4 regions of the Streptomyces sp. NPDC085927 genome follow, and region 4 is predicted to be linked to each of the others. Evidence: riboswitches for the same ligand, from Rfam matches in the RefSeq annotation. Region 4 holds a riboswitch; each other region holds the start of a gene.

Evidence for each region. Region 4 has a riboswitch for cobalamin ahead of cobN (cobaltochelatase subunit CobN). Riboswitches for the same ligand answer to the same signal wherever they lie in the genome.
Region 1: another riboswitch for cobalamin. It lies ahead of ACIF80_RS33420 (energy-coupling factor ABC transporter permease); the one in region 4 lies ahead of cobN (cobaltochelatase subunit CobN).
Region 2: another riboswitch for cobalamin. It lies ahead of ACIF80_RS13645 (ABC transporter substrate-binding protein); the one in region 4 lies ahead of cobN (cobaltochelatase subunit CobN).
Region 3: another riboswitch for cobalamin. It lies ahead of ACIF80_RS35420 (cobalamin biosynthesis protein); the one in region 4 lies ahead of cobN (cobaltochelatase subunit CobN).

What each region holds. Positions count from the first base shown of each region.
Region 1 is NZ_JBITSN010000019.1:81,611-88,545, forward strand. Features, by position in the region: gene ACIF80_RS33405 (ABC transporter permease) at 1-578, opposite strand, end outside; gene ACIF80_RS33410 (ABC transporter permease) at 584-1,552, opposite strand; gene ACIF80_RS33415 (ABC transporter substrate-binding protein) at 1,573-3,180, opposite strand; cobalamin riboswitch at 3,420-3,651, shown strand; gene ACIF80_RS33420 (energy-coupling factor ABC transporter permease) at 3,681-4,499, shown strand; gene ACIF80_RS33425 (energy-coupling factor ABC transporter substrate-binding protein) at 4,496-4,885, shown strand; gene cbiQ (cobalt ECF transporter T component CbiQ) at 4,892-5,641, shown strand; gene ACIF80_RS33435 (energy-coupling factor ABC transporter ATP-binding protein) at 5,638-6,489, shown strand; gene ACIF80_RS33440 (cytochrome P450) at 6,578-6,935, opposite strand, start outside.
Region 2 is NZ_JBITSN010000004.1:373,640-380,574, forward strand. Features, by position in the region: gene ACIF80_RS13615 (BTAD domain-containing putative transcriptional regulator) at 1-190, shown strand, start outside; partial or broken gene ACIF80_RS13620 (Atu4866 domain-containing protein) at 276-557, opposite strand; gene ACIF80_RS13625 (IclR family transcriptional regulator) at 763-1,584, opposite strand; gene ACIF80_RS13630 (2-keto-4-pentenoate hydratase) at 1,726-2,589, shown strand; gene ACIF80_RS13635 (acetaldehyde dehydrogenase (acetylating)) at 2,586-3,572, shown strand; gene dmpG (4-hydroxy-2-oxovalerate aldolase) at 3,569-4,600, shown strand; cobalamin riboswitch at 4,811-5,023, shown strand; gene ACIF80_RS13645 (ABC transporter substrate-binding protein) at 5,085-6,140, shown strand; partial or broken gene ACIF80_RS13650 (FecCD family ABC transporter permease) at 6,137-6,911, shown strand.
Region 3 is NZ_JBITSN010000024.1:58,994-65,928, reverse strand. Features, by position in the region: gene ACIF80_RS35430 (putative cobaltochelatase) at 1-1,000, opposite strand, end outside; gene ACIF80_RS35425 (cobyric acid synthase) at 1,146-2,681, opposite strand; gene ACIF80_RS35420 (cobalamin biosynthesis protein) at 2,702-3,688, opposite strand; cobalamin riboswitch at 3,813-3,944, opposite strand; gene ACIF80_RS35415 (hypothetical protein) at 4,269-4,490, opposite strand; gene ACIF80_RS35410 (anion permease) at 4,523-5,800, opposite strand; gene ACIF80_RS35405 (class II aldolase/adducin family protein) at 6,008-6,757, shown strand.
Region 4 is NZ_JBITSN010000005.1:97,457-104,391, forward strand. Features, by position in the region: gene ACIF80_RS15030 (precorrin-2 C(20)-methyltransferase) at 1-959, opposite strand, end outside; gene ACIF80_RS15035 (precorrin-8X methylmutase) at 956-1,627, opposite strand; gene cobG (precorrin-3B synthase) at 1,624-2,931, opposite strand; cobalamin riboswitch at 2,985-3,128, shown strand; gene cobN (cobaltochelatase subunit CobN) at 3,162-6,788, shown strand; gene ACIF80_RS15050 (methyltransferase) at 6,896-6,935, shown strand, end outside.

The DNA of each region.
Region 1 (6,935 bases), on a different contig from region 4:
GGGCGGGAGCGCAGGGAGAGGACCTCGGCGCGGACGATGCGGGCGGTGGACAGCCAGTGGGTGGCGGCGACCGAGACCACCACGGGCCAGACGCCCGGCCGGAACATGGCGACGATGAAGATGCCGAGCAGCAGGTGCGGGACGGAGGAGATGGTGTCGACCAGGCGCATGACGAGGCGGTCGACCCAGCCGCCGAGGGCCCCGGCCGCGGCTCCGACGGCGGTGCCGATCACGGTGGCGGTGAGGGCCGCCACGACGCCGACGAGCAGGGAGACCCGCAGGCCGTAGACGCAGCGCAGCAGTAGGTCGCGGCCGACGTCGTCGGTTCCGAAGGGGTGGGCCCAGCCGGGTGGGAGGAGTTTCGCGGCGAGGTCGACGGCCTGCTGGTCGAGCTGGACCAGCGGGGGGACGAGCAGGACCGCGAGGGCGGTGACGGCGACCAGGGTGGCGGAGACGCGCAGCCTCAGGGTGTGGGTGGAGCGGCGGGCGGTACCGCGCGAGCGCCATGCGGCGGCCGGGGCCGCGGGTCCGGTCGTGTTCGCCTTCTCCCGTGCGGTGCCGGCTGTGGTGTCAGTCATCGGAGTCACATCTCACTGAGCTTCACCCTCGGATCGGTCAGTCCGTACAGGAGGTCCGCCAGGAGGTTTCCGGCGAGGACGGCGGCGGTGGCGAGGGTCGTCAGGGCGGCCAGGAGCGGGAAGTCGACGGCGGTGGCCGCCTCGACGGTGGCGGCGGCGATGCCCGGCCAGCTGAAGACGCTCTCGACCAGGAGGGCGCCGGTGATGAGTTCGGGTACGCGGGAGCCGATCAGGGTGAGGACGGGCAGGAGGCCGGAGCGCAGGGCGTGCCCGAGGAGCACCGTGCGTTCGCCGAGGCCGCGGGCGCGGGCGCCGCGTACGGGGTCCTCGGCGAGCGCGTCGCCGACGCCCTGACGGACGTACAGCGTGAACCAGGGCAGCTGGGAGACGGCGAGGACGCCTGCGGGGAGGACCAGGTGGCGTGCGACCTGTCCGGCGGTGACGTGTTCGCTGCCGGTGTCGGTGAGGCCGCCGGCCGGGAGGACGTCCAGCTGGAGGGCGAACAGCCAGACGGCGAGCAGGGCGATCCAGAAGACCGGCGCGGCCTCCAGGGAGTACGCGAGGGAGGTGACCGTGCGGTCGAGGAGCGAGCCGGGGCGGCGTGCGGCGAGCACGCCGAGCAGGGTGCCGAGCAGGACGGCGACGGCGAAGGCGAAGGCGCACAGCAGCGTGGACCACACGATCCGCTCGCCGATCGCGTCGGCGACCGGCTGCCGCAGCACGCTGGACTGGCCGAGGTCGCCGGTGAGGGCGGAGGTCAGCCACTCCCACCAGCGGACGGCGAAGGGGCGGTCCACGCCGAGGTTGTCCCGGAGCCGGTCCAGGGTCTCCTGGTCGGCGCCGAGGGCGGCGGTGCCGGCGTAGGCCTTGACGGGGTCGAAGGGGGAGGCGGCGGCGATGGCGAACACGCCGAAGGTGACGACGAGGAGGACGGGCACGGCGAGCAGGGCCCGCCGTGCCACGAGGTGGGCCATCGGGGCCCAGGGCAGGGAGGTCACTTCTTGGGCTGCCAGTCCTCGGCGTTCCACCAGGGGCCGCTGGCGAAGCCGTGCTCGTGCGGTTCGACCTGGGTGGTGAGGTTCTCCCAGCGGTCGGCGAGGACGTAGAGGTGGTCGATGTGGGTGAGGAAGGTGTAGCCGGGGTTCTTGACGAGTTCGCGCTGGAGGTCGTCGTAGGCGGCCTTGCGGTCCTCGGGGTCCTGGCTGCGGCGGCCGGTCTCGAGGGCCTTGTCGACGGCGGGGTTGTCGTAGCGGGCCATGTTGTTGAAGCCGTCGCCGGCGAGGGAGGAGTGCAGCAGGGTGTAGAGGCCGAAGTCGGGGTCGCCGGTGCTGCCGAAGCCGGCGAGGACGGCGTCCTTGCCCATCCGGGGTTCGATGACCTCCCAGGTGGCGCCCTCGACCTTGACGTCGATGCCGGCCTTCTTGGCGTCGGAGGCGTAGGCGAGGGCGTGGTCCTGGCGGACCTTGTCGCCGGAGGGGTAGTAGAGGGTGAAGGCGGCCCGGACGCCGTCCTTGGCACGGATGCCGTCCTTGCCGGTCCTCCAGCCGTCCCGGTCGAGGATCTTCTGAGCCTCGGGGAGGTTCTGGGGGCGTTCGACGTCCTTGGTGTACCAGGGGTCGTCGAGGGGCAGCGGGCCGTAGGCGGGGCGGCCGGCTCCGTCGAGGATCTTGTCGACCATGGCCCGGCGGTCCACGGCGAGGTCGAGGGCGCGGCGGATCGCGGTGTCGCCGGTGACCTTGTGCGCGGTGGGGAGGGTGACGGCGCGGAAGTCGTAGGTGGTGGCCCGGTACGTGGTGCGGCCGTCGTCGTTCTTGAAGGTGGCGGCGAGGTTGGGCGGGAGGGTCGCGCCGTCGAGGTCGCCGGAGCGCAGCCGGGTGGCGCGGACGTCGTCGTCGGCGATGACCGCCATGGTGATCTTCTTCACCCGGGGGGCGCCGCCCCAGTAGTCCGGGTTCGCCTTGAAGGTCAGCTTCTCGCCCTTGCTCCAGCCGGTGAGCACGTACGGTCCGGTACCGACCGGCTCGGTGTTGAAGGAGCCGGTGTTGGGGTCCTGCTCACCGGTGATGTGCTCGGGGACGATGGGCAGGACGGTGCGGGCGGCGAAGGCCGCGTAGGGGTACTTGAGGGTGAAGACGACCTTGTCGTCGCCGTCCGCGCGGACCTTTTCGACGGCGTCCAGTTCGCTCTTGGCGGTGTTGTTGGTCTTGTCGTCGAGCACCGTTTCGTACGTGTGGACCACGTCCTCGGCGGTGAGGGGTTCGCCGTCGCTGAACGTCACGCCGGAGCGCAGGGTGTAGGTGTAGGTGCGGCCGTCGTCGCCGATCTCGGGCAGGGCCTTCGCCAGCGCGGGCTTCAGTTTCAGGTCGGCGTCCCGGGCGAGCAGTCCGTCGAAGATCTTGGAGTTGCCGTCCTTGCCGTAGCCGAGCAGGGGGCTCAGGGTGTCGGGTTCGGAGGGGACCCCGATCACCACGGATTCGGCGGACCCGCCACCGCCCGCACCGGCGTCCGTGCCGCCGGTCGGCGCCGAGCAGGCGGCGACCGCCGCGATCGCGGCGGCCGTGGTCGCCGCGCCGGTACTGCGCCGTATTCGTCGGGTCGTCATCGATCCTCACACCTCTACTGACCTGAATTCGTTGTTGCATATTAATTGCAGCAAGGTTCTGCCCAGAGCCCCGGCCCCCCATGCCGGCGTCCCGGCGACACAGTGGCCGCCCGGGCGGGCGGCGAAGGGCGGCCGGCGCACCACCTGCGCACACCCGCGCACACCCGCTGTCAGGGCCGCGGGTGTGCGCGGGGGCACGAGCTGCGGAACGCCGTCCGCGCGCGCCCCCGCACCCGCTTGTCACCAGGACGGATCCGGGTCTACTGTCGCCACGCCTTGGTGAACGGGAAATCCGGTGCGATACCGGTGCGGCCCTCGCCACTGTGATCGGGAAGTCCGGCTCCGGCCCCTGGTCCTGTCCCCCCGACAGGACCGACGGGCAGCCACTGGGTCCCTCCGGGACCCGGGAAGGCGGAGCACGGGCGGTGGTACCCGTCAGCCAGGAGACCGGCCAAGGCGCGTCAACCATCCACGAGGTGTTGGAGAGGGTCTGCTGAGCCATGCACATCGCCGAAGGTTTTCTGCCACCGGTACACGCGGTCGCCTGGGGCGCCGCGGCGGCGCCGTTCGTCGTCCACGGCGCCCGGTCACTCGTCCGTGAAGTCAGGGAACATCCCGAGAGCACGCTGCTGCTCGGCGCCTCGGGAGCGTTCACCTTCGTCCTGTCCGCGCTGAAACTGCCCTCGGTGACCGGGAGTTGCTCCCATCCCACCGGCACCGGGCTGGGCGCCATCCTGTTCCGGCCGCCGATCATGGCGGTGCTGGGCACCATCACCCTGCTGTTCCAGGCCCTGTTGCTGGCCCACGGCGGGCTGACCACGCTGGGCGCCAACGTCTTCTCGATGGCGATCGTCGGGCCGTGGGCGGGCTACGGCGTGTACCGGCTGGCGCGGCGGTACGGGGCACCGCTGATGGCGGCGGTGTTCTGCGGCGCGTTCGTCGCCGACCTGTCCACGTACTGCGTCACCAGCGTGCAGCTGGCGTTCGCCTTCCCCGACCCGGGGAGTGGCTTCCCGGGCGCGCTCGGGAAGTTCGGTTCCATCTTCGCCGTCACGCAGATCCCGCTCGCGGTGAGCGAAGGACTGCTGACCGTCCTGGTGATGCGCCTGCTGGTGCAGTCCAGCAAGGGTGAACTGACCCGTCTCGGCGTGCTGTTGACCGGTAAGCGTGCCGCGTCGGCAACGGCGGCGACGGAGACGGGGACGGGGACGGGGACGGGGGAAGGCTCCGACGCGAGGACAAAGCTCGAGCCGGAGTCGGAGACGACGGGCACGGCAGGGACGACGGGGACGACCGGTACCGGGACGGTGGCTCGATGACCAGGAACGCGAAGATCAACGCCCTGCTGCTGCTCGCCGTGGCCGCGCTCGCGGTGCTGCCGCTGGCGCTCGGGCTCGGCGACCACAAGGAGGAGCCGTTCGCCGGTGCGGACGGCGAGGCGGAGACCGCCATCACCGAGCTCGAACCGGACTACGAGCCGTGGTTCTCGCCGTTGTACGAACCTCCGTCCGGTGAGATCGAGTCGGGGCTCTTCGCCCTCCAGGCCGCCGTGGGCGCGGGGGTCCTGGCGTACTACTTCGGGGTGCGGCGCGGGCGTCGGCAGGGTGAGGAACGGGCACGGCAGCAGCAGCCGGCGCCCGGTGCCGGCCCGGGCGCCGGCACCGGCCGGCCCGACGAGGCGGTCTCCCCCGGCCCCCGGGCCTGATCCCGCGTGCTGCCGATCGACGCGGCGGCGCACAGCAGTCGCTGGCGCCGCCGTCATCCCGTGGACAAGGCCGTGCTCGGGCTGGGGCTCACCGTGCTCGCGATCTCCCTGCCTCCGTGGCCGGGGGCTGCCCTGGTCCTGCTGACCGCGCTCGTGGTGCTGCTGGGCCCGGCGGGGGTGCCGGGCCGGCGGCTGTGGCGTGCCTACCGGGTGCCGCTGGGCTTCTGCGTCACCGGGGCGCTCACGCTGCTGGTGCAGGTGGGCGGGCCGGACGGGTTCGTTTCCCCGGCCCCCGAAGGGCCGCTGCGTGCGGGCGAGTTGCTGCTGCGCACCTCGGCGGCGTCCCTCGGGGTGCTGCTGTTCGCCTTCACCACGCCGATGTCGGACCTGCTGCCGCGTCTGGTGCGGGCCGGGGTGCCCGCGCCGCTGGTGGACGTGGCCCTGGTGATGTACCGCATGAGTTTCCTGCTGCTCGACTCGGTGCGCCGGATCGGTCAGGCGCAGGCGGCCCGGCTCGGGCACACCACCCGGGCGGCGTCCTGGCGTTCGCTGGGCGGTCTCGGCGCGACGGCGTTCGTCCGGTCCTTCGACCGGGCGGCGCGGCTGCAGGCGGGGCTCGCCGGGCGCGGTTACGACGGCACGCTGCGCGTCCTGGTACCCGAGGCTCGTGTCTCCGTACGGTTCACGGCCGTGAGCCTGGTGTTCCTCGCGGCGCTGGCCGCCGTCGCCCTCTTCCTGGAAAGCCGGATGCCGTGAGCGATCCCGTCCTGGTCCCCTCCCTGGTCTCCCTGCGGGACGTGTCCTTCGCCTACGAGGACGGCCCGGCCGTACTCACCGGCCTCGACTTCGAGGTGCGGGAGGGACGCGCGCTCGCACTGCTGGGCCGCAACGGCAGTGGCAAGACCACACTGATGCGGCTGCTGAGTGGTGGACTTCGGCCGAGCGGGGGCGAGTTGGCCGTGGCGGGCCGGCCCGTCCGGTACGACCGCAAGGGGCTGACCCGGCTGCGGACGACGGTGCAACTGGTGGTGCAGGACCCGGACGACCAGTTGTTCGCGGCGTCCGTGGGCCAGGACGTGTCGTTCGGGCCGCTGAACCTCGGGCTGTCCGACACGGAGGTACGGGCGCGGGTCGCGGAAGCACTGGCCGCACTCGACATCACCGCGCTCGCCGAACGGCCCACGCATCTGCTGTCCTACGGGCAGCGCAAGCGGGCCGCGATCGCGGGTGCGGTGGCGATGCGGCCGCGCGTCCTGATCCTGGACGAGCCGACCGCGGGTCTCGACCCGGACGGTCAGGAACGGCTGCTCGCGACGCTCGCCGGGCTGCGCGAGCGGGGCACCACGGTGGTCATGGCGACCCATGACGTGGATCTCGCCCTGCGCTGGGCGGACGACGCCGCACTGCTCACGCCGTCCGGGGTGCGCACCGGGCCGGTCGCCGAGATGCTGGCCCGCAGCGAGCTCCTCCGGGCGGCCGGTCTGCGGCTTCCGTGGGGCATCGCGGCCGCGCGCCTGCTGCGCGCGTGGGGGCTGCCGGCCGGCACGGCCGCCGTCCCTCTCACCCCGGAGGAACTGGCGGCAGTGGCCGCGACCGGCCTGTGAAGCGCTCCACCAGCCGACCGCACAGCATGCGGAACGCCCCCTTTCCGGAGGGCGGAACCCGTGTCCGTCCCGCCTCCTCCCCCGGGACTCAGTCCATGACCGGGGTGACCGGGGTGACCGGGGTGAAGCGCACCGGCAGGGACTGCGGTCCCCGGGTGAACACCCCCTTCTCGACGGGGTCGAAGCCGTCGGCGAGCCGTACGTCGGGCATCGCGTCGAGGAGCTGGTTCACGCCGGTCTCGACTTCGGCCTTGGCGAGCAGGGCGCCCACGCAGAAGTGCCGGCCGAGGGCGAAGGCGAGGTGGTCGGCGGCGGCCGAGAAGGCGGTCGTGGTGGTGAGGTCCTCGCGGAAGACGTCGAAGCGGTCCGGGTCGCGGTAACGGTTCTCGTCCCGGTTGGCGGCGCCGATCAGGCAGGTGACGGTGGCACCGGCGGGTACGGTGCCA
Region 2 (6,935 bases), on a different contig from region 4:
CCAGGAAGCCCTGTGGTGCCTCACCGCCCGAGCGGCCCTCACCCTCGGCGACCGGGACGGCATGCGACGCGCCCACACCGCGCTCACTCCCGCGGCCGGCGAACTGGCCGGCGCGGGCAGCGGACTCCTCACCCTCGGCCCGGTGTCGGAGCACCTGACCGCCCTCGCGACGGCCCTCGGCCAGGCCTGACGGTTCTCCACCGGCGGGCGGGCGGGCGGCCGAGCCGGTCCGGGAGCTTGCCCGTGGAGGTCGGTGACGGAGGCGGTACCCGTACTCACCCCGCCGGCGTGGCCGTCGCGCCCGCCGCCGCCCGGCGATGGGCTGCGCTTCCCTCGCGGTAGAACACGTATCCGCCGTGGTGCAGCACATCTCCGTCGAACGTCCCGTCCGCCGTGAACCCGGTGTCGCCCACGTACCGGATGCGGTTCCCGTCCACCCGGTACCGGCCGGTGCAGGCGCTTTCGCGATCCCCGCGCGCTTCGTCGTAGCGGCCGTCGGGGAGCAGCTCCTGCCTGATGTGGTGGTCCGCCGTGACCCACATGGCGGCATACGGGTGGGACTCCCCGGGGCTTGCCGTCCCGCCGCCGGACGTCCGGCTGCCGTCGGACGTCCGGCTCTGCGACGGCGGGCGGGTCGGGGGACCGGTCCCACCCGTCCGTCTGCCGGCAGGCGGACGCCGAGAGGACCGTCAGGACCAGTGGCACGAGCACAGGACATGCTGCGTTCTGGGCATACCGTCATCGTGCGAGTCCCTTCCCGGGTCATCCAGGACGTGACACCCCCTGGCGACCGTCGTCCCGGCCTGCCTCGGCGCGCAGGGCCGTGAGCGTGTGCTGCGCGGACGGCCGTCGTTCCGCACTGTCGGCACGCAGTGCGCGGGACAGGCCCAGCGCCGCGGTGCGTACGGCGGGGGCGAGCTGCGCCGGCTGGAAACGGGCGCGCGGTACGGCGACGGACAGGGCGGCGACGGCCGTACCGCTGCCGTCGAAGACGGGAGCGGCGATGCAGCTCACTCCGAGGGCGGCCTCCTGCTCCTCGTAGGCCAGACCGGAGACGTGCGCCTGCTCGATGGCGGTCCGCAGCCGGTCGGGGTCGGAGGTCGAGTAGCGGGTGAGCTGCGGCAGGGGAGTCTCGCCCAGCACCGTCTCCACCAGCTCGGGGCCGGCGAAGGCCAGCAGTGCCTTGCCCACGCCGGTGCAGCTCAGCGGGAGACGTCCGCCCACCCGTGAGGGCAGCGGCAGCCGGTCGTGGCCGTGGATGCGCTCCAGGTAGACCACCTCCCGTCCTTCGCGCACACCGAGGTGCACCGTCTCGTGGGTGGCCTCGTAGAGATCCTGGAGGAAGGGCAGGGCCGTCTCCCGCAGGCCGTGCCGGCGCGGAACCAGACTGCCCAGTTCGAAGAGCCGGCCGCCGAGACGGTAGGCGGTGCCCTCCTTCTCCATCAGCTGGAGGCGGACCAGATCCGCGGTCAGCCGGTGCACCGTGGCCTTCGGCAGCCCCGTACGGTCCGAGAGTTCCGTGAGCCGGAACGATCCGCCGACGCTGTCGAAGCAATTCAGGATGGATACCGCTTTGTCCAGCATGTTGCCCTGGTCATTGTTCCGTGTCACGGAACAATGATTGTCAGAGGTGCGCCCCCCTGTCTATACCGGAAGCTCCGCACCCGCCGGACTCCGGTCCCGAACCTCCGGAACCACCCTTCCGACGCACTCCCCGAGGGCAACATGACCACGCCTCCCCTGTACGACCCGCCGCCCGGTCCCATCCTGAAGGCGGCCGACCTCCTGAAGCAGGCCGCGCAGACGGGCGTGACGTGTCCGCCTGTGCGCACGCTCCTCGGCGCCGGCGACATCGGCACCGCCTACGAGGTGCAGCGTCTCAACGTGCGGCGCAGCCTCACCGACGGCCGCAGGATCGTGGGCCGCAAGATCGGCCTCACCTCACCGGCCGTGCAGAAGCAACTCGGCGTCGACCAGCCGGACTTCGGAGCCCTGCTGTCCGACATGGCCGTTCCCGACGGCGGAACGGTCCCTGCCCGGAGGCTGCTCCAGCCCAAGGTCGAGGCCGAAGTGGCACTCGTCCTCGGCGCCGACCTTCCCTTCGTCGGACCCACGGTCGCCGACGTACTGCGCGCGGTGGACTTCGCCCTGCCCGCTCTGGAGATCGTCGACAGCCGCATCAGCGGCTGGGACATCTCCATCGTCGACACGGTCTGCGACAACGCCTCCTCGGGCCTCTTCGTCCTCGGCGGCACCCCCGTGCCGCTGACCGCGGTGAACCTGAGGGACGTGCGGATGACGTTGCTGCGCAACGAGGAGGAGGTGTCCAGCGGCTCGGGGCGCGACTGCCTGGGCGGCCCGCTCAACGCCGCCGTCTGGCTGGCGGACGTACTCGCCGCCGCCGGAGATCCGCTGCGCGCGGGGGACATCGTCCTCACCGGTGCCCTGGGACCCATGGCCGTGGCCGCTCCCGGCGACCGCTTCGACGCCCACATCACCGGGCTCGGCTCCGTACAGGTCTCGTTCGCACCGGACACCACCGACACCCCGGACACCCAGGACACCCCGGACGAGGGAGCACAGCAGTGACGAGCACGACCACCACGACGAGCACGGCCCCCGCGAGGCGGACCAGAGTAGCGGTCATCGGCTCCGGCAACATCGGCACCGACCTGATGATCAAGGTGCTGCGGCTCTCCGAGAGCCTGGAGATCACCGCCATGGCGGGCATCGACCCGGACTCCGACGGCCTGGCACGCGCACGCCGCCTCAAGGTCGCCACCACCCACGAAGGGGTGGAGGGGCTGGTGAGGATGGACGAGTTCGCCGACATCGACATCGTCTTCGACGCCACCTCGGCCGGGGCCCACCGCCACCACGAGGACGTCCTGCGCCCCCTGGGCCGCACACTCGTCGACCTCACCCCCGCCGCACTGGGCCCCTACGTGGTGCCGCCGGTCAACGGCGCGGCCCACCTCGGCGCCGCCAACGTCAACATGGTCACCTGCGGCGGCCAGGCCACCATTCCCGTCGTCGCGGCGGTCGGAGCGGTCACGCCCGTGCACTACGGCGAGATCGTCGCATCCATCGCGTCCCGCTCGGCCGGACCGGGCACCCGGGCCAACATCGACGAGTTCACCGAGACCACGTCGTCCGCCATCGAACAGGTCGGCGGCGCGGCCCGCGGCAAGGCCATCATCATCCTCAACCCCGCCGAACCCGCACTCATCATGCGCGACACCGTCCACTGCCTGGTGGGCGAATGCGACGACACCGCGGTGAAGGACTCGGTGGAGGAGATGGTCGCCCGGGTCCAGGGCTACGTCCCCGGCTACCGCCTCAAGCAGGCCGTGCAGTTCGACCGGGTCGCCGCCGACGACCCGCTGCGTTCCCTCCTCCCCGCCGGCTCCCGCACCCCGGACGCGACACGGGTGTCGGTGTTCCTCGAGGTCGAGGGCGCCGCCCACTACCTGCCGTCCTACGCCGGCAACCTCGACATCATGACCTCGGCCGCGCTGCGCACCGCGGAGCGCATGGCCGCCCACCACACGCCGGAGGTGGTCTCCCGATGACCGCACAGCAGCAGCCCGCCCTGTACGTGCAGGACGTGACACTGCGGGACGGCATGCACGCCGTCCGCCATCGCTACACCGTCGACCAGGCCCGCGCCATCGCCGCCGAGCTGGACGCGGCCGGCGTGGCCGCGATCGAGATCGCCCACGGTGACGGCCTGGCCGGCTCCAGCATCAACTACGGCGTCGGCGCCCACACCGACTGGGAATGGATCGAAGCGGTGGCCGGTGCCACGCGGCACGCCATACCCACGACGCTCCTGCTGCCCGGCATCGGCACCGTCCACGACCTCAAGCGGGCCCACTCCCTGGGGATCCGCTCCGTGCGGATCGCCACGCACTGCACCGAGGCGGACATCTCCGCCCAGCACATCGCGGCGGCGCGTGAGCTGGGTATGGACGTCGCGGGGTTCCTGATGATGTCCCACATGGCCGAGCCGGCCGAACTCGCCCGCCAGGCCAAGCTCATGGAGTCCTACGGCGCCCACTGCGTCTACGTCACCGACTCCGGCGGCCGGCTCACCATGGACGGGGTCCGTGACCGCGTCAGGGCCTACCGCGACGTCCTCGACCCGGCCACCGGACTCGGCATCCACGCCCACCACAACCTCGCCCTCGGTGTGGCCAACACCGTGGTCGCCGTCGAGAACGGCGTCACCCGCGTCGACGCCTCGCTCGCGGGTCAGGGCGCGGGGGCGGGCAACTGCCCGCTGGAGGCGTTCATCGCGGTCGCCGACCTCATGGGCTGGGACCACGGCTGCGACCTGTTCCCCCTCATGGACGCGGCCGACGATCTCGTACGGCCGCTGCAGGACCGCACGGTGCAGGTCGACCGGGAGACGCTGACGCTCGGCTACGCGGGCGTGTACTCCAGCTTCCTGCGCCACGCCGAACGGGCCTCCGAGCGCTACGGCATCGACACCCGCGCGATCCTCGTCGAGGTCGGGCGCCGCAAGATGGTCGGCGGCCAGGAGGACATGATCACCGATATCGCTCTCGACCTCGTGGCGCAGGCCCCGGCGGGCTGACACCCATGCACGGCCGGTCCGGCCCGGGGCGGGTGCGCCGCCGCACCCGCCCCGGGCCCCGGGCCGCAGGCGCGCCGGGCAGACGGGCGATCAGCCTCCGGCGGCACCGGGACGGCGAACCGGCGGCGGACCCGGCGAGCGGTACCGGAACGCACCGTCGCGGGCGCGACCGGCGCCGCGCTCTCCCGCGACCAGGTCGTACGAACGTCTTGGTACGCTTCCGGAGCCAGTCGTGCCACATCCGAGGCCAGGGAATCCGGTGGGAATCCGGAACTGACGCGCAGCGGTGAGGGGGACGGGCGGAGCACTCATGACGCCACTGGGGCGGCGGGTCGGCCAAAGGGCCGGCGCGCACTGCCCTGGGAAGGCGCTCCGTCCGGACGAACCCGAGTCCGAAGACCTGCTGGCACCTCGCCGCCGTCGGCGGTGAGGTCCTTTGTAGGCCAGGCTCCGCGTACGAGCCCCGACAGTGCAAGGCGTACCCGTGCCCCGTGCTCTCTCCGTTCCCCGCTGCCGTGCCGCAGCCCTTCTCCTCACTCCCGCCCTGCTGCTCACCGCCTGCGGCGGAGCCGGCGAGGACACCGCCGCCGGCCCGGAACGGTCCGCCGCGTCTGGCTACCCGCTGACCTTCGACAACTGCGGGAACCGGATCACGGTGAAGTCGGCACCCGAGCGCGTCGTCTCCCTCAACCAGGGCACCACCGAGATCCTGCTCTCCCTCGGCCTCGCCGACCGCATGGCCGGCACCGCCACCTGGACCGACCCGGTGATGAAGGGCCTGAAGAAGGCCAACACGTCGGTGCCCCGCCTGGCGGACAACAACCCTTCCTTCGAGGAGGTGCTGGACGCCGAACCCGACTTCGTCACCGCATCCTTCGTCTCCACGCTCGGCAGGGGCGGCGTCGCCACCCGCGAGCAGTTCGGGGAACTGGGCGTTCCCACGTACGTCTCCCCGGCGGACTGCGCCGCCGGGAAGGACAACGACAGCGGCGGCGACGGCTCCCGCAGCACGGCGCTCACCCTCGACACCGTCTACGGCGAAATACGCGATCTCGCCCGCGTCTTCGGCATCGAGGAGCGCGGCGACGAACTGGTCGCGGAACTGAAGGAGCGGGTGCGCGGGGCCACCGACGGCCTGGACGCCTCCGGCACCTCCCTCATGTACTGGTTCGCCAACTCCCAGTCGCCCTACCTGGCCGGCTGCTGCGGCGCCCCCGGCGCCATCACCCGCGAGGTCGGTGCCGAGAACGCCTTCTCCGACACCCACGACGAGTGGCCGCAGATCAACTGGGAGACGGTCGCCGACCGCGACCCCGACGTCATCGTCCTCGGCGACCTGACCCGCAAGTCCCAGACCGCGGAAACCGCCGAGGCGAAGATCCGTTTCCTGGAGACCAACCCGGCCACGCGCAACCTCGCCGCGGTGAAGAAGAAGCGGTACGTCCTGCTCAGCGGCCAGGCGATGAACCCCTCCCTCCGCACCGTGGAAGGGATCGAGCAGGTCGCCGCCGGCCTGCGCGACTTCGGGCTCACCAAGTGAGCCCGCGCACCCTGCTGCTGACCGGCGGCGGGCTCGCGGCACTGGCCGCCTCCGTCGCCGCCGCCGCGACCATCGGGCCCGCCGACATCTCCACCGCCGACGTGTGGGCGTCGGTGGAAGCCCATCTGGGCGGCGGCGACAGCACGATGACGCCGCTGCGCGACGGCATCGTGTGGAACCTGCGGATGCCGCGCACCCTGCTCGCCGCCGTGTGCGGCGCCGGACTCGCCCTGTGCGGCGCGGTCATGCAGTCCCTGCTGCGCAACCCGCTCGCCGACCCGTTCGTACTCGGCGTGTCCTCCGGGGCGTCCACGGGCGCGGTCGCCGTGTTGGTGCTTGGTGTCGGCGGCGGAGCGCTGTCGCTGTCGGCGGGCGCCTTCGCCGGCGCGCTGGTGTCCTTCGGGCTCGTGATGCTGCTCAGCCACAGCCTCGGCGGGAGCATGGACCGGGTGGTGCTGTCCGGGGTGGCGGCCATGCAACTGTTCTCCGCGCTGACCTCGTTCACCGTGCTGACCTCCGCCGACGCGGAGACCACCAAGGGCGTGCTGTTCTGGCTGCTCGGCTCGCTCGCCGGTGCCGACTGGGGCCAGGTGCTGCTGTGCACGGCGGTCCTCGCCCTGGTGCTCGTCGTCTGCCTCGGGCACTCCACCAGCCTGGACGCCTTCGCCTTCGGCGAGGAGGCCGCCGCCGGCCTCGGCGTGCACATCGCCCGCTCCCGCCTCGTCCTGCTGTGTGCCACGGCGCTGCTCACCGCCGTCCTGGTCAGCTGCGCCGGGGCCGGGGGGCCCGGGGGGG
Region 3 (6,935 bases), on a different contig from region 4:
GCGCCAGCGTCTCGTCGAGCTTGTCCTCGTCGAGCCCGGGCGCGTCGAACGGGTTGCGCCGCCGCCGGTGGGGGAGGGCCAGCAGCGCGGCCTGCCGTACGTCCTCGGCCAGTACGTCCGTCCGCCCGGCCCAGGCCGCCAGCGCCGTCGCGGTGCGCGCCATCACGATGTCGGCACGCATGCCGTCCACCTCGAAGGCGGCACAGGTCGCCGCGATCTGCCGCAGCGCCGCATCGCCCAGCCGCACCGACGGCAGCAGCTCCCGCGCCGCCATGATCCGCTGCCGTACGGCGGCCTCCTCGCCGGCCCAGCGCGCGGCGAACTCCTCCGGGGCGTCGTCATAGGCCAGCCTGCGCCGCACGACCTCCACCCGCTGGTCCGGCTCCCGCGAGGCCTTGACCTCCACGGTCAGTCCGAACCGGTCCAGCAACTGGGGTCGCAGCTCGCCCTCCTCGGGATTCATGGTCCCGACGAGCAGGAAGCGCGCCGCGTGCCGTACGGAGACACCCTCGCGCTCGACGTACGAGGCGCCCATGGCGGCCGCGTCCAGCAGCAGGTCGACGAGATGGTCGTTCAGGAGATTGACCTCGTCGACGTACAGGATCCCCCGGTGGGCGCCCGCGAGCAGACCCGGTTCGAAGGCCTTCACCCCCTCCGCGAGCGCCCGCTCGATGTCGAGGGCGCCCACCAGCCGGTCCTCGGAGGCGCCGACCGGAAGCTCGACGAGGGCCGTGGGGCGCCGCGCCCCGGGGCGGGACTCGTGCGGTCCGTCAGGGCACGACGGGTCCGGGGCCGCGGGGTCGCAGGAGAACCGGCAGCCGGGTACGACCTCGGTCTCCGGCATCAGCGCGGCCAGCGCCCTGACGGCCGTCGACTTCGCGGTCCCCTTCTCCCCCCGCACGAGGACGCCGCCCACCCGCGGTGACACCGCGTTCAGCAGCAGGGCCAGCCGCAGGTCGTCCTGGCCGACGACGGCGGTGAAGGGATAGGGCGTACTCACGCGGTGATCACTCCTTCGGATGGTGTCCGACTGTTCAGCCCGGCCGCGGGCCGCGGGACCGCCGGGATCGAAACCCGCTCTCCGCCGGCCCGGGGGCGGCACTCCCGGAGCCCCGCCGCGTCGACGGCCGACGGCGGCGCGGCGCTCATGCGGGCGCTCCCGGCGGAACGAACGGCAGCCCCGGCGGGGCGCCGGACTCGATGAGCCGCCACAGCGCATCCGTGTCCGCGTGCTCTTCGATCAGATCGCCGAGCCGGTCGAGCTGCTCCTCGCGCAGCGCGGCGAACGAGGTGTCGGGGGCCGGTACGAAACGGCGTCCCGCGGCGGCGGCCACCTCGCGCAGGAAGGCCCGGCGGAAGCCGTCCGACTCCAGCGAACCGTGCCAGTGCGTGCCCCAGGTCTGCCCGGCCCGGCAGCCGTCCAGGCCGTGTCCGCCGTCATCGGAGATGAACGCCGTACCTCCCCGTACGTCGGCGACCCCGTGATGGATCTCGTAGCCCTCGACGGGCTCCCCGAGGGCCTTTCCGACGGGCCGCTCGAGCGTCTTCTCCCGTGCGAAGCGCACCCGTACGGGCAGGATCCCGAGCCCGTCGACCCGGCCGGCGCGGCTCTCCACGTCGTCCTCGATGCGCTCGCCGAGGATCTGGAAGCCCCCGCAGATCCCGAGCACGGGCCGCCCCTCGGCCGCCCGCCGCCGCAGGGCGTCCGCGAGCCCGCGCTCCCGCAGCCACTGCAGGGCCCGTACGGTGCCGCGCGTGCCCGGCACCACCACGAGGTCGGCGTCGGCCAGTTCCTCGGGCCGGTCCACGAAGCGGACCACGACCCCCGGTTCCGCGGCCAGCGCGTCCACGTCGGTGAAGTTGGACATCAGCGGCACCGCGCACACGGCGACCCGCAGCACGTCCTCGCCGACCGGCGCGGCGACCGCGGACTCCCGTACGGCACCCCGCAGGGACACCGCCAGTCCGTCCTCCTCGTCGATGCCGAGCCCGTGCCGGAAGGGCAGCACGCCGTACGTGTGCCGCCCGGTCAGACCGTGCAGCATGTCCAGGCCCGGCTCCAGCAGCGAGACATCGCCCCGGAACTTGTTCACCAGGAAGCCGGCGACCAGCTCCTGGTCCTCGCGCGACAGCAGCGCGACGGTGCCGAAGAAGGAGGCGAAGACCCCGCCGCGGTCGATGTCGCCGACGACGAGGACGGGGAGCGAGGCGTTCCTGGCGATCCCCATGTTGACGATGTCGGTGCGCCGCAGATTGATCTCGGCCGGGCTGCCGGCCCCTTCGCAGATCACCGCGTCGTACGTGGCCCGCAGCTGCGCGAGGGAGTCCAGCACCGTGCCCAGGAGCTGTTGTTGCCGCCCGCCGTGGTAGCCGCGCGCGCTCAGCTCACCGACCGGCCTGCCCAGCAGCACGACCTGGCTGCTCCGCTCCCCGCCCGGCTTGAGCAGCACCGGGTTCATCAGCGCGGTCGGCTCGACCCGGCAGGCCTGGGCCTGCATGGCCTGCGCCCGCCCGATCTCGGCGCCCTCCCGCGTCACGAACGAGTTCAGTGACATGTTCTGCGCCTTGAACGGCGCGACCTTGACGCCCTGCCGCACCAGCCACCGGCAGATCCCGGCGGCCACCACGCTCTTGCCGGCGTCCGACGTCGTACCGGCGACCAGCAGCCCGCCGCCCCTCATACCGGCCGTGGCACCGCCCGTCATGCCGTACGCCCCTTTCGGCGCGCCTTGGGGACGGCCCGCACGACGGCCCGTACGCCGATGCGCGCGCCGACGCCGACGCCGAGTGCCAGCCGGCCGACGCGCTGCGAGAGCCGTACCGCGCGGTCGATGTCCGCCACGGTCACGGCACGGCCGCCGCCGTTGAGGACGGGCCGGTGCTCGACCCGCCCGGCGTAGGACAGCGTCCCGCCGAGCCGCACGCCGAGCGCGCCCGCGAAGGACGCCTCCACGGGTCCGGCGTTGGGACTCGGATGCTTCGCGGCATCCGCGCGCCATGCCAGGACGGCACCCCGCGGATCCGGCCCGGCGACCGCGGCGAGTACGGCGGTCAGCCGCGCCCCGGGCCACCCGGCGACGTCGTCGAGGCGCGCGGAGGCCCAGCCGTACCGCAGATGCCGGGGGGACTTGTGACCGACCATGGCGTCCAGGGTGTTGACGGCCCGGAACCCGAGCAGCCCCGGCACACCGGCGGCGGCACCCCACACCAGGGCGCCCACCACGGCGTCGGAGGTGTTCTCGGCGACGGACTCCACGACCGCGCGGGCGATCCCTTCGGCGTCCAGCGCCTGCGGGTCCCGCCCGCACAGGTGCGGCAGCCGCGCCCGCGCCGCCTCGATGCCCTCGGCGGTCCCGGACTCCAGGGCGCGCCCGATGGCGCGGGCCTCCCGGGCCAGCGACGTCCCTCCGACGACGGCCCAGGTGGCCACGCCGGTCAGGGCGACGGAGGCGGCGGGGGAGGACCGTACGCAGCGGGCGGCCAGGCTCCCCAGAGCGACGGCCCCGCCGACGCAGACGGCGGTGTGCAGCGCGCCCCGGCCCCGGTCGTCCTGCCACAGCACCCGTTCCACGGCAGCCGCGGCCCGCCCGAAAGCGGCGACCGGATGCCCTCGGCGGGGATCGCCGAGAAGCAGGTCGCCGAGGAGGCCGGCGGCGGCACCGTACGCGAACTCGCGATCGGCACCCATGGGCTCAGCCGGTGAGGGATCCGGCGGGAACGGCCGCCCCGGACCGGGGCGGAGCATCGCTGGTCGACCTCAACAGGCAGCCGGGCATGGCGGTATGTCCTCACTCAGGGTGTCCACGCCCTGGTTCGACGAGACCGGCGGTGGGAGTTCCTGGCTCCCGGGGTCGTGCACCCCGGTGACAGTGGCGGGACCGCGCCGGATTCGCACCGGCTTCCTCTCCTGCCGCCGTAATGGCTCCGGCAGTTCACCACGGTCCGGAAGAACCGTCAACTTGCCTTTGACCTGCGAGGCTGAAGTGTGCTGAGGCCCACAGAGGGGTTCCGGAAGGTGAACCGCGGGCAGGGGGTTCCGCGGCGCGACAAGCAGTTCGGAACGGTCGGCAGACGCTCCGGAAACAGCCGGCGGAGATGGTCAGGGGCCGGCCGGCGGACGGTCCGGGAAACGCGGAACGGGCGGTACGGAGGCAATGTGCCCCGCACCGCCCGCCGGACGGACGACATGGCCCCGACCGGGACGCCGGCCCGGGACCTGCCCCGGAATCAGGCGCCGTCAGGCGAACCGGACAGCCGTCGGGCAGTCGTCAGGCCATGATCAGGTAGATCCCGTACGCCACCGCCGCCGCGCAGGCCGCGAAGCAGGCGTAGGCGCCGGTGATCGCCAGGACCGTGGACTCGCCCTGGGCGGCGGCCCGTTCACGGCGGGACAGGCCGGTGATGCCCAGGGTGAACAGGGCCACCAGGGCCACGGTGACCACGAGGCTGACGCCGAAGACGGAACCGAGGGCCGCCCAGTCGATCTTCATGGTGCTCTTCTCCTACGTGTCTTCCTGCGGGGTCAGACCGTGGTCCTGGCCGGAGGGGCCATCGGGTCGGTGGGGGCCGGGATGGTGGCCGAGAGCTCCTCGGCCACGGGGCCCGCCGGCGGGGGAGCCACCGCGGCCATGGCCGCGGTCACGACGCCGCTCTGCTCCTCGCCGGTGGCCCCGGAGGCGCCGGGGCCGTCGGTGTCGTCGGTGTCGTTGACGTTGGTGTGGTCGACGACCTCGCGCCGGGAGATCTTCCAGATCGCCGCGCTGGAGGCGATCAGGAAGACGGCGACGAGGGCGGTGCCCCAGCTGCCGAAGCCGCAGACCCACTCGGCGACCGCCGCGACCAGGGCCGCCGCCGGCAGCGTCAGACCCCAGGCGACGAACATCCGGGTGGCCGTGGACCAGCGGACCACGCCGCCCTTGCGGCCCAGGCCCGCACCCATCACGGAACCGGAGACGGAGTGCGTGGTGGACAGGGAGAAACCGAGGTGGGAGGAGGCCAGGATGACCGTCGCGGCGCTGGTCTGGGCGACGAAGCCCTGCTGCGGCTGGAGGTCGGTCAGGCCCTTGCCCATGGTGCGGATGATGCGCCAGCCGCCGAGGTAGGTGCCGAGCGCGATGGCGATGCCCGCGGAGACGATGACCCACATCGGCGGGTCCGAGTCGGGAGCCAGGGCACCGCCGGCGACCAGGGCCAGGGTGATGATGCCCATCGTCTTCTGGGCGTCGTTGGTGCCGTGGGCCAGGGAGACCAGACCGGCGGAGGCGATCTGTCCGGCCCGGTACCCCTTCTCGGAGGACTTGCTGTCGGCCGACTTGCGGTTCATGCGGTAGGTCAGCCGGGTCGCGAACATCGCGGCCAGGCCGGCGACCAGCGGCGCGGCGATCGCGGGGATCAGCACCTTGGTGACCAGGACGTCGCCGTGCACCGCGCCGAAGCCCGCCGAGGCGACGGTGGCGCCGATCAGGCCGCCCATCAGGGCGTGCGAGGAGCTGGACGGCAGACCGACCAGCCAGGTCAGGAGGTTCCAGAGGATCGCGCCGACCAGTGCGGCGAAGATGACCTCGGGACGGATGCCGGCCTCGTCGACGAGGCCCTTGGAGATCGTGTTGGCGACCTCCACGGAGAGGAAGGCGCCCACCAGGTTGAGCACGGCGGACATCGCCACCGCAACCTTGGGCTTGAGGGCACCGGTCGAAATGGTCGTCGCCATCGCGTTCGCGGTGTCGTGGAAACCGTTCGTGAAATCAAACGCAAGTGCGGTTACCACCACAATCGCGAGGATCAGCGAGAAGCTTTCCATTTACCCAGGCAATCGTTCGAAGTCATTGGCGCGTTGAACGTAGGTAACTTGGATGAACGGAAGATGAACTGGGATGGGCGTCAGGGTGACTGTGATGAAGCCGACTGTTCCACAACGGGCCGAGGACGGCCGTGAGCAGTCGCGGAGAGTCGTGGGAGCCGGCGGGACGCCGTTGAGGAGACTCCGGTCACCCGGCAGGATCGCGGCATGACCGAACGACAGGGGGACCGGCGGGCCGCGGAGGACGGAGCGCGCGCCGAGGACCGCCCGCAGCGCGCGGGAGAACGGCGGGAGCGCCGGGCCGGGGCCGTGAGCGGCGAGGAGGCGCACGCCTGGGCCGCCCTCGTCGGGGCGGCCCGCCGGACCGTCTCGGACGGGCTCGTCGTCGGAACCTCCGGCAACGTCTCGGTGCGGGTCGGGGCGACCGTACTGGTCACACCGTCGGGAGTGCCCTACGACCGGCTGACGCCGGACGACGTCACCGGCGTCGACCTCACCGGCCGGCAGGTGCTCGGCACCCTGGTCCCCACCAGCGAGCTGCCCATGCATCTCGCGGTGTACCGCACGACCGGCGCCCGCGCGGTGGTGCACACGCACGCCGTGCACGCGACCGCCGTCTCCACGCTCGTCGACGAACTCCCGCTGATCCACTACATGGCCGCCGCGCTCGGCGGACCCGTCCGGGTGGCTCCCTACGCGACGTACGGCACCGACGAGCTGGCCGGGAACATGCTGCGCGCCCTCGAGGACCGTACCGGCTGCCTCCTCCAGAACCACGGCACCGTCACCCACGGCACGACCCTCGACCAGGCCTACGACCGCACCGCCCAGCTGGAGTGGATGTGCAGGCTCTGGCTGACCGCCTCGTCCGTCCCCGGCCGCTCCCCGAACCTCCTGTCGGCCGGGCACCTGGCGGAGGTCACCGACCGCCTGCGGAGCTACGGACAGCACGGCTGACCCGCCCGGCCGGTGGGCGGGTCAGCCCTTGACCGGTCGACACCGTGTGGTGTTGACCGGTCAACACCGTGTGTCCCGGCGTCCCGGTTCCGGTGCCTTGGTGCCCCGCGCCCGGCGCCCGTCGGCCCGGGCCCCCGGCCGTCGCTGGGGTGGCCGGTCGGCCGGCCGGCCGGGACAC
Region 4 (6,935 bases):
CCCTGCAGGGCGAGTTGCAGCGCGAACTCGGCGCGCTCGGCCTCGACCCGGTTGTCCGAGCCGTGACGGCGCTGACCGGCCCGTACGGGCACACGGTCCAGGTAGGTGGTGTAGCCGACCAGGTCGTCGGCGGCGGCCAGGGCGCCGCGCGACTCGGGCGTCAGCCACAGCGGCCCGGCCGGCCCGGTGCCGACCACGACGACCTCACCGCCGGAGCCCGGCTCCCGGACGGCAGGCCCGGCGTCGGCCCGGCTCGGCAGCACGGCCACCGAGAAGTACGGCACGGACCCGGCCTCCACTTCGGCGAGTCCGGCAAGGCGTTCCCCGGACATGGTGGCCCGCTCGACGTACCGGGCCGCCTCGAGCCGCCCGGCACGCTCCATCGCCCGGCGCACCTTGGGGAAGGTGCGCCCCAGCTTCATCACCACGGCCGCGTCCGTCGCGGCGAGCCGGGCGGTCAGCTCCTCCTCGGGCAGCGTGCCCGGCAGGATGGTCAGCACCTCCTCGCCCTCGGCGAGCGGGGTGCCCAGGCGGGCCGCGGCGGCGGAGACCGACGTGACACCGGGGATCACCTCGGTGTCGTAGCGGTCCGCCAGCCGCTTGTGCATGTGCATGTAGGAGCCGTAGAAGAGCGGGTCGCCCTCGGCGAGGACGGCGACCGTCCGGCCCGCGTCCAGGTGGGCGGCGAGCCGGGCCGACGCCTCGGCGTAGAAGTCGTCGATGGCGCCCTGGTAGCCGCCGGGGTGGTCGGTGGTCTCGGTGGTGACGGGGTAGACCAGCGGTTCCTCCACGTGGTCGGCCCGTATGTGCTCCACCGCGATGGAGCGGGCGATGGACCGGCCGTGGCGGGCACTGTGATAGGCGATCACGTCCGCCTCGGCGATGGCCTCGACGGCCCGTACGGTCATCAGGGACGGGTCGCCGGGGCCGAGCCCGACCCCGTACAGCTTGCCGCTCATTCTTCCTCGCTCGCGATCGCGTTGAGAGCGGCGGCGGCGATGGCGCTGCCTCCGCGACGGCCTCGGACGACCAGGTGTTCCAGGCCCGAGGGGTGGGCGGCCAGGGCGTCCTTGGACTCGGCCGCGCCGATGAAGCCGACAGGCACGCCGATGACGGCGGCCGGCCTCGGCGCCCCCTCCTCGATCATCTCCAGGAGGCGGAAGAGTGCGGTGGGCGCGTTGCCGACGGCGACCACGGCGCCCTCCAGGCGGTCGCGCCACAGCTCCAGCGCGGCGGCGCTGCGCGTGGTGCCGAGCTTCGCCGCCAGCTCCGGCACGGCCGGGTCGGAGAGGGTGCACAGCACGTCGTTGCCGGCGGGCAGCCGCCTGCGGGTCACGCCGCTGGCCACCATCTGCACGTCGCAGAGGATCGGAGCCCCGCCGCGCAGGGCCTCGCGTGCGCGGGCCACCACACCGGGGGTGTGACCGATGTCGCGGACGAGGTCGACCATTCCGCAGGCGTGGATCATCCGGACCGCGACCTGGCTGACGTCGGCGGGCAGGGCCGAGAGGTCCGCCTCCGCGCGGATGGTGGCGAAGGACTGGCGGTAGATGGCCGCCCCGTCCTTCTCGTAGTCGTAGGGGGTCACGGTGTTCTTCTCGCTGCTCTCGGTCGTCGTACGGCTCATGAGGTGAGTGCCGCCAGGGCGGCGGCGAGGTGGGAGGGATCGTCCAGGGCGGCGGTGCGCGCCGGCCGCCCCAGGGCGACCGTGCCGATCCGGTAGCCGCCCTCCGGGGCGGCGACCACGTCGATCCGGTCGCCCCGGGGGTGGCCGCAGCGCCGCTCGCAGCCGGACCAGTACAACGGCAGGGGGGAGCGGCCCGCGTCGGCGAGGGCACCGGCCGCGTCCGCCCGCACGTCGGAACGCGACCTGCCGCACCCCGGCCGGCCGATGCAGGCACCGACGCGCAGCCAGGGGGAGGAGGCGTCGGTGACCAGACCGGTGCCGGCGAGACGGGCCAGTGCGTCGGCCGCTGCCGCCGCGTTCGTCCCGGCGGCGGGGACGACGATGCCGCGCCACGGCGTCAGGCGCACTTCGTCCGACCGGACTTCGGCGGCCACCCGGGTCACGGTCCGCCACTGACGGGACGTGAGACGGCCCAGGGGCACATGGACGGACAGGGCCGCCCCGACCACCCCCAGAGGCGGCCCCTCCCCTGTGGTGCGGTCGTTCGGCGCCGGAACGCAACCGAGGCCCGCGCCGGTCAGACGGGACCGGACCACACGCGTCAACTCGCCGGGGGAGAGGTTCAGTTCGTCGACCCGCCAGACCCGCGCCCCGGTCTCCCGCAGCACCTCGAGGAACGTCTCGGCGGCGAGCAGCGCGGCCCGGGGTGCCTCGTCCCCGGACACCCGCAGGGCCCCGTCAGCCGAGCCGACGGCGAGCAGGGCGCCGCCGTCGCCGGCCGCACGCACGGTCACATCGGCGCCGAGTCCGGCGACATCGCCGCGCCCGTCGTCGAGCGCGAACAGGAACCGCCCGGACAGCGCCGGGGCGGCCTCGCTCGCGCACAGCGACGCGTCCAGGGCCGACAACCACGGCCGTACATCCCGGACCCCACGTCCGTCGAGGCCGGACAGCGGTGAGGCGACGATGTTGCGTGCCCGTTCGTGCCCGCGTGAGGGGAGCAGTCCGGCCGCGTCCAGCAACCCGGCGAGCAGGGCGCCGCAGTCGTCGCGCAGTCCACGCACTTGCACATTGCCGCGCGAGGTCAGATGCAGTTCCCCGTCGCCCAGTCGGTCGGCCGCGTCCGCGAGCGCCTCGGCCTGCGGCAGGGTGAGCACCCCGCCGGGCACCCGGACCCGGGCCAGCGCGCCGTCGTCGGCGGTGTGCAACCGCAACGACCCCGGACAGGCGTCACCACGGTCCCGTGAGACCGCTGTGGCCTGGGACGACGGAGGGAGGGGAGCCGTGGACATGGCGGCGAGCATACCGACCGTCACACCGCCTCCGAGCCCTGCCCTCTTGCCCCGACCCTTACTATGTCTCTCGGCGGATCATCGGATCCGTCATCGCCATGACGGCGACATGGAGGAAGCCCGGTGCGAATCCGGCGCGGTCCCGCCACTGTGAGTCCGGCCCCCACGAGGCCGGACGAGTCAGGAACTCCGGCCGTCTTGTACCACCCGGGGCGCGGACCCCGAGGAAGGCCGGCCGACGCATGCCGTATTCGTCCGGGGAGCGCTCGACGCACCCCCGCATCCTGCTCCTGTCGACCTCCGACACGGACCTGCTCAGCGCCCGGGCGGCCGACGGCCCGGTGCCCTACCGCTTCGCCAACCCCTCCCGGCTCCCGCTCGACGACCTGCCCGCGCTCCTCGAGGGCGTCGGCCTGGTCGTCGTACGCCTCCTCGGCGGACTGCGCGCCTGGGAGGACGGCCTCGACCTGCTGCTCGCCGACGGCCGTCCGGTCGTCGTCCTCACCGGTGAACAGGCCCCCGACGCACAGCTGATGGCCGCCTCCACGGTCCCCGTCGGCATCGCCGCCGAGGCGCACGCCTACCTCGCCCACGGCGGACCCGCCAACCTCGAGCAGCTCGCCCGCTTCCTGTCCGACACGGTCCTGCTCACCGGCCACGGCTTCGACCCGCCCGCCCCCGCGCCCACCTGGGGCCCGCTGGAGCGCGCACCCCGCGAAGGCACCGACGGCCCGACCGTCGCCGTGCTCTATTACCGCGCCCATCACATGAGCGGCAACACCGCCTTCGTCCACGCCCTGTGCGACGCCGTGGAGAACGCGGGCGGGCGGCCCCTGCCGCTGTACGTGGCCTCCCTGCGCGCCCCCGAATCCGAACTGATCGAGGAGTTGCGCGCGGCGGACGTCATCGTCACGACCGTCCTCGCGGCCGGCGGCACCAAGCCCGCCGAGGCGTCCGCAGGCGGTGACGACGAGTCCTGGGACGCGGGCGCGCTCACCACCCTGGACGTGCCGATCCTCCAGGCCCTGTGTCTGACCGGCTCCCGCACCGCCTGGGAGGAGAGCGACGAGGGCGTCTCCCCGCTGGACGCCGCGAGCCAGATCGCCGTGCCCGAGTTCGACGGCCGCCTGATCACCGTGCCGTTCTCCTTCAAGGAGATCGACGCCGACGGCCTCCCGGCCTACGTCGCCGACCCCGAGCGCGCCGCCCGCGTGGCCGGCATCGCCGTGCGCCACGCCCGCCTGAGGCGCATCCCGGCCGCCGACAAGCGCCTGGCTCTCGTCCTGTCCGCCTACCCGACCAAGCACTCCCGCATCGGCAACGCGGTCGGCCTGGACACCCCCGCCAGCGCGGTGGCCCTTCTGCGCCGGCTGCGGGACGAGGGGTACGACTTCGGCGACACCGAGGTCCCCGGACTGGCCTCCGGGGACGGCGACGAACTGATCCGCGCGCTGATCGAGGCGGGCGGCCACGACCAGGACTGGCTCACCGAGGAACAGCTCGCCCGCAACCCGGTGCGCATCCCGGCCGCCGACTACAAGCGCTGGTACGCCACCCTCCCCGGGGAACTGCGCGCGGCCGTCGAGGAGCACTGGGGCCCGGCACCGGGCGAGATGTTCCTCGACCGCAGCCGCAACCCGGAGGGCGACATCGTCCTCGCCGCCCTGCGCCGCGGCAACCTGCTGATCCTCATCCAGCCCCCGCGCGGCTTCGGCGAGAACCCCATCGCCATCTACCACGACCCCGACCTGCCGCCCTCCCACCACTACCTCGCCGCCTACCGCTGGATCGCCGCCCGGGCCGAGGACGGCGGCTTCGGCGCGGACGCCATGATCCACCTGGGCAAGCACGGCAACCTGGAGTGGCTGCCGGGCAAGAACGCCGGCCTGTCCGCCGCCTGCGGACCCGACGCCGCCCTCGGTGACCTCCCCCTCGTCTACCCCTTCCTGGTCAACGACCCGGGCGAGGGCACCCAGGCCAAGCGCCGGGTCCACGCCACCCTCGTCGACCACCTCGTCCCCCCGATGGCCCGCGCCGATTCCTACGGCGACATCGCCCGCCTGGAACAACTCCTCGACGAGTACGCCCAGATCTCCTCCATGGACCCGGCGAAGCTCCCGGCGATCCGCGCCCAGATCTGGACCCTCATCCAGGCCGCCCGCCTCGACCACGACCTCGGCCTCGACGACCGCCCCGACGACGACGGCTTCGACGACTTCCTCCTGCACGTCGACGGCTGGCTCTGCGAGGTCAAGGACGCCCAGATCCGCGACGGCCTCCATGTCCTGGGCGCCCCGCCCGCCGGCGCCGACCGGGTCAACCTCGTCCTGGCGATCCTGCGCGCCCGCCAGATCTGGGGCGGCGTCACCGCCCTGCCCGGCCTGCGCGAGGCCCTCGGTCTCGACGAGTCCGCAGCCACCCGCACGACGGCCGACGAGGCGGAGGAGAAGGCCCGCGCCCTGGTCCAGGCGATGGAGGACGCGGGCTGGGACCCGGCCGCCGTGCCCACCGGGCACGGTGAACAGGTCGCCGCCGTCCTGGAGTTCGCCGCCCGCGAGGTCGTCCCGCGGCTGTCGGCCACCACCGCCGAACTCGACCACACCGTCCACGCCCTGAACGGCGGCTTCGTCCCCGCGGGCCCGTCCGGCTCCCCGCTGCGCGGTCTGGTCAACGTCCTGCCGACCGGCCGCAACTTCTACTCGGTCGACCCCAAGGCCGTCCCCTCCCGCCTCGCGTGGGAGACCGGTCAGGCCCTCGCGGACAGCCTCCTGGAGCGCTACCGCACGGACAACGGCGACTGGCCCACCTCCGTCGGGCTCTCCCTCTGGGGCACCAGCGCCATGCGCACCGCCGGGGACGACGTCGCCGAGGCCCTCGCCCTGCTGGGCATCCGCCCCGTCTGGGACGACGCCTCACGCCGCGTCACGGGCCTGGAGGTCATCCCGTACGACGAACTGGGCCGCCCCCGCATCGACGTCACCCTGCGCATCTCCGGCTTCTTCCGCGACGCCTTCCCGCACACCATCGGCCTCCTCGACGACGCCGTGCGCCTGGCGGCCTCGCTGGACGAGCCCGCCGAGGCCAACCACGTCCGCGCCCACGTCCGGGCCGATCTCGCCGAACACGGCGACGAACGCCGGGCCACCACCCGCATCTTCGGCTCCCGCCCCGGCACCTACGGCGCCGGCCTGCTCCAGCTCATCGACTCCCGCGACTGGCGCACCGACGCCGATCTCGCCGAGGTCTACACCGTCTGGGGCGGCTACGCCTACGGCCGTGAACTGGACGGCCGCCCGGCCCGCGACGAGATGGAGACGGCGTACAAGCGGATCGCGGTGGCCGCCAAGAACACCGACACCCGCGAGCACGACATCGCCGACTCGGACGACTACTTCCAGTACCACGGAGGCATGGTCGCCACCGTCCGCGCCCTGCGCGGCACCGCGCCCGAGGCGTACATCGGCGACTCCACCCGCCCCGAGACGGTCCGCACCCGCACCCTGGTGGAGGAGACCTCGCGCGTCTTCCGCGCCCGGGTGGTCAACCCCAAGTGGATCGAGGCGATGCGCCGCCACGGTTACAAGGGCGCCTTCGAACTCGCCGCCACCGTGGACTACTTGTTCGGCTACGACGCCACCACGGGGGTCATCGCCGACTGGATGTACGACAAGCTCACCGAGACCTATGTCCTGGACCCGGCCAACCGTGAGTTCCTGCAGCAGGCCAACCCCTGGGCCCTGCACGGCATCGCGGAGCGGCTGCTGGAGGCCGAGTCGCGCGGCATGTGGGAGAAGCCCGATCCGGCGGTCCTCGACGCGCTGCGGAAGGTGTACCTGGAGACGGAGGGCGACCTGGAGGGCGAGGACTGAGACGCGGTCCGGCCGGCGGCCAAAGCCCGGTCTATGTCCTGCGGCCTAGTCGGTATTCCTCAGGACGGACGACGACGTGGCGTTTCCGGTGCGCCACGATCATCAGTATGACTTTGTTCGAACATGATTTCGTCGCGGCGGGTTCCA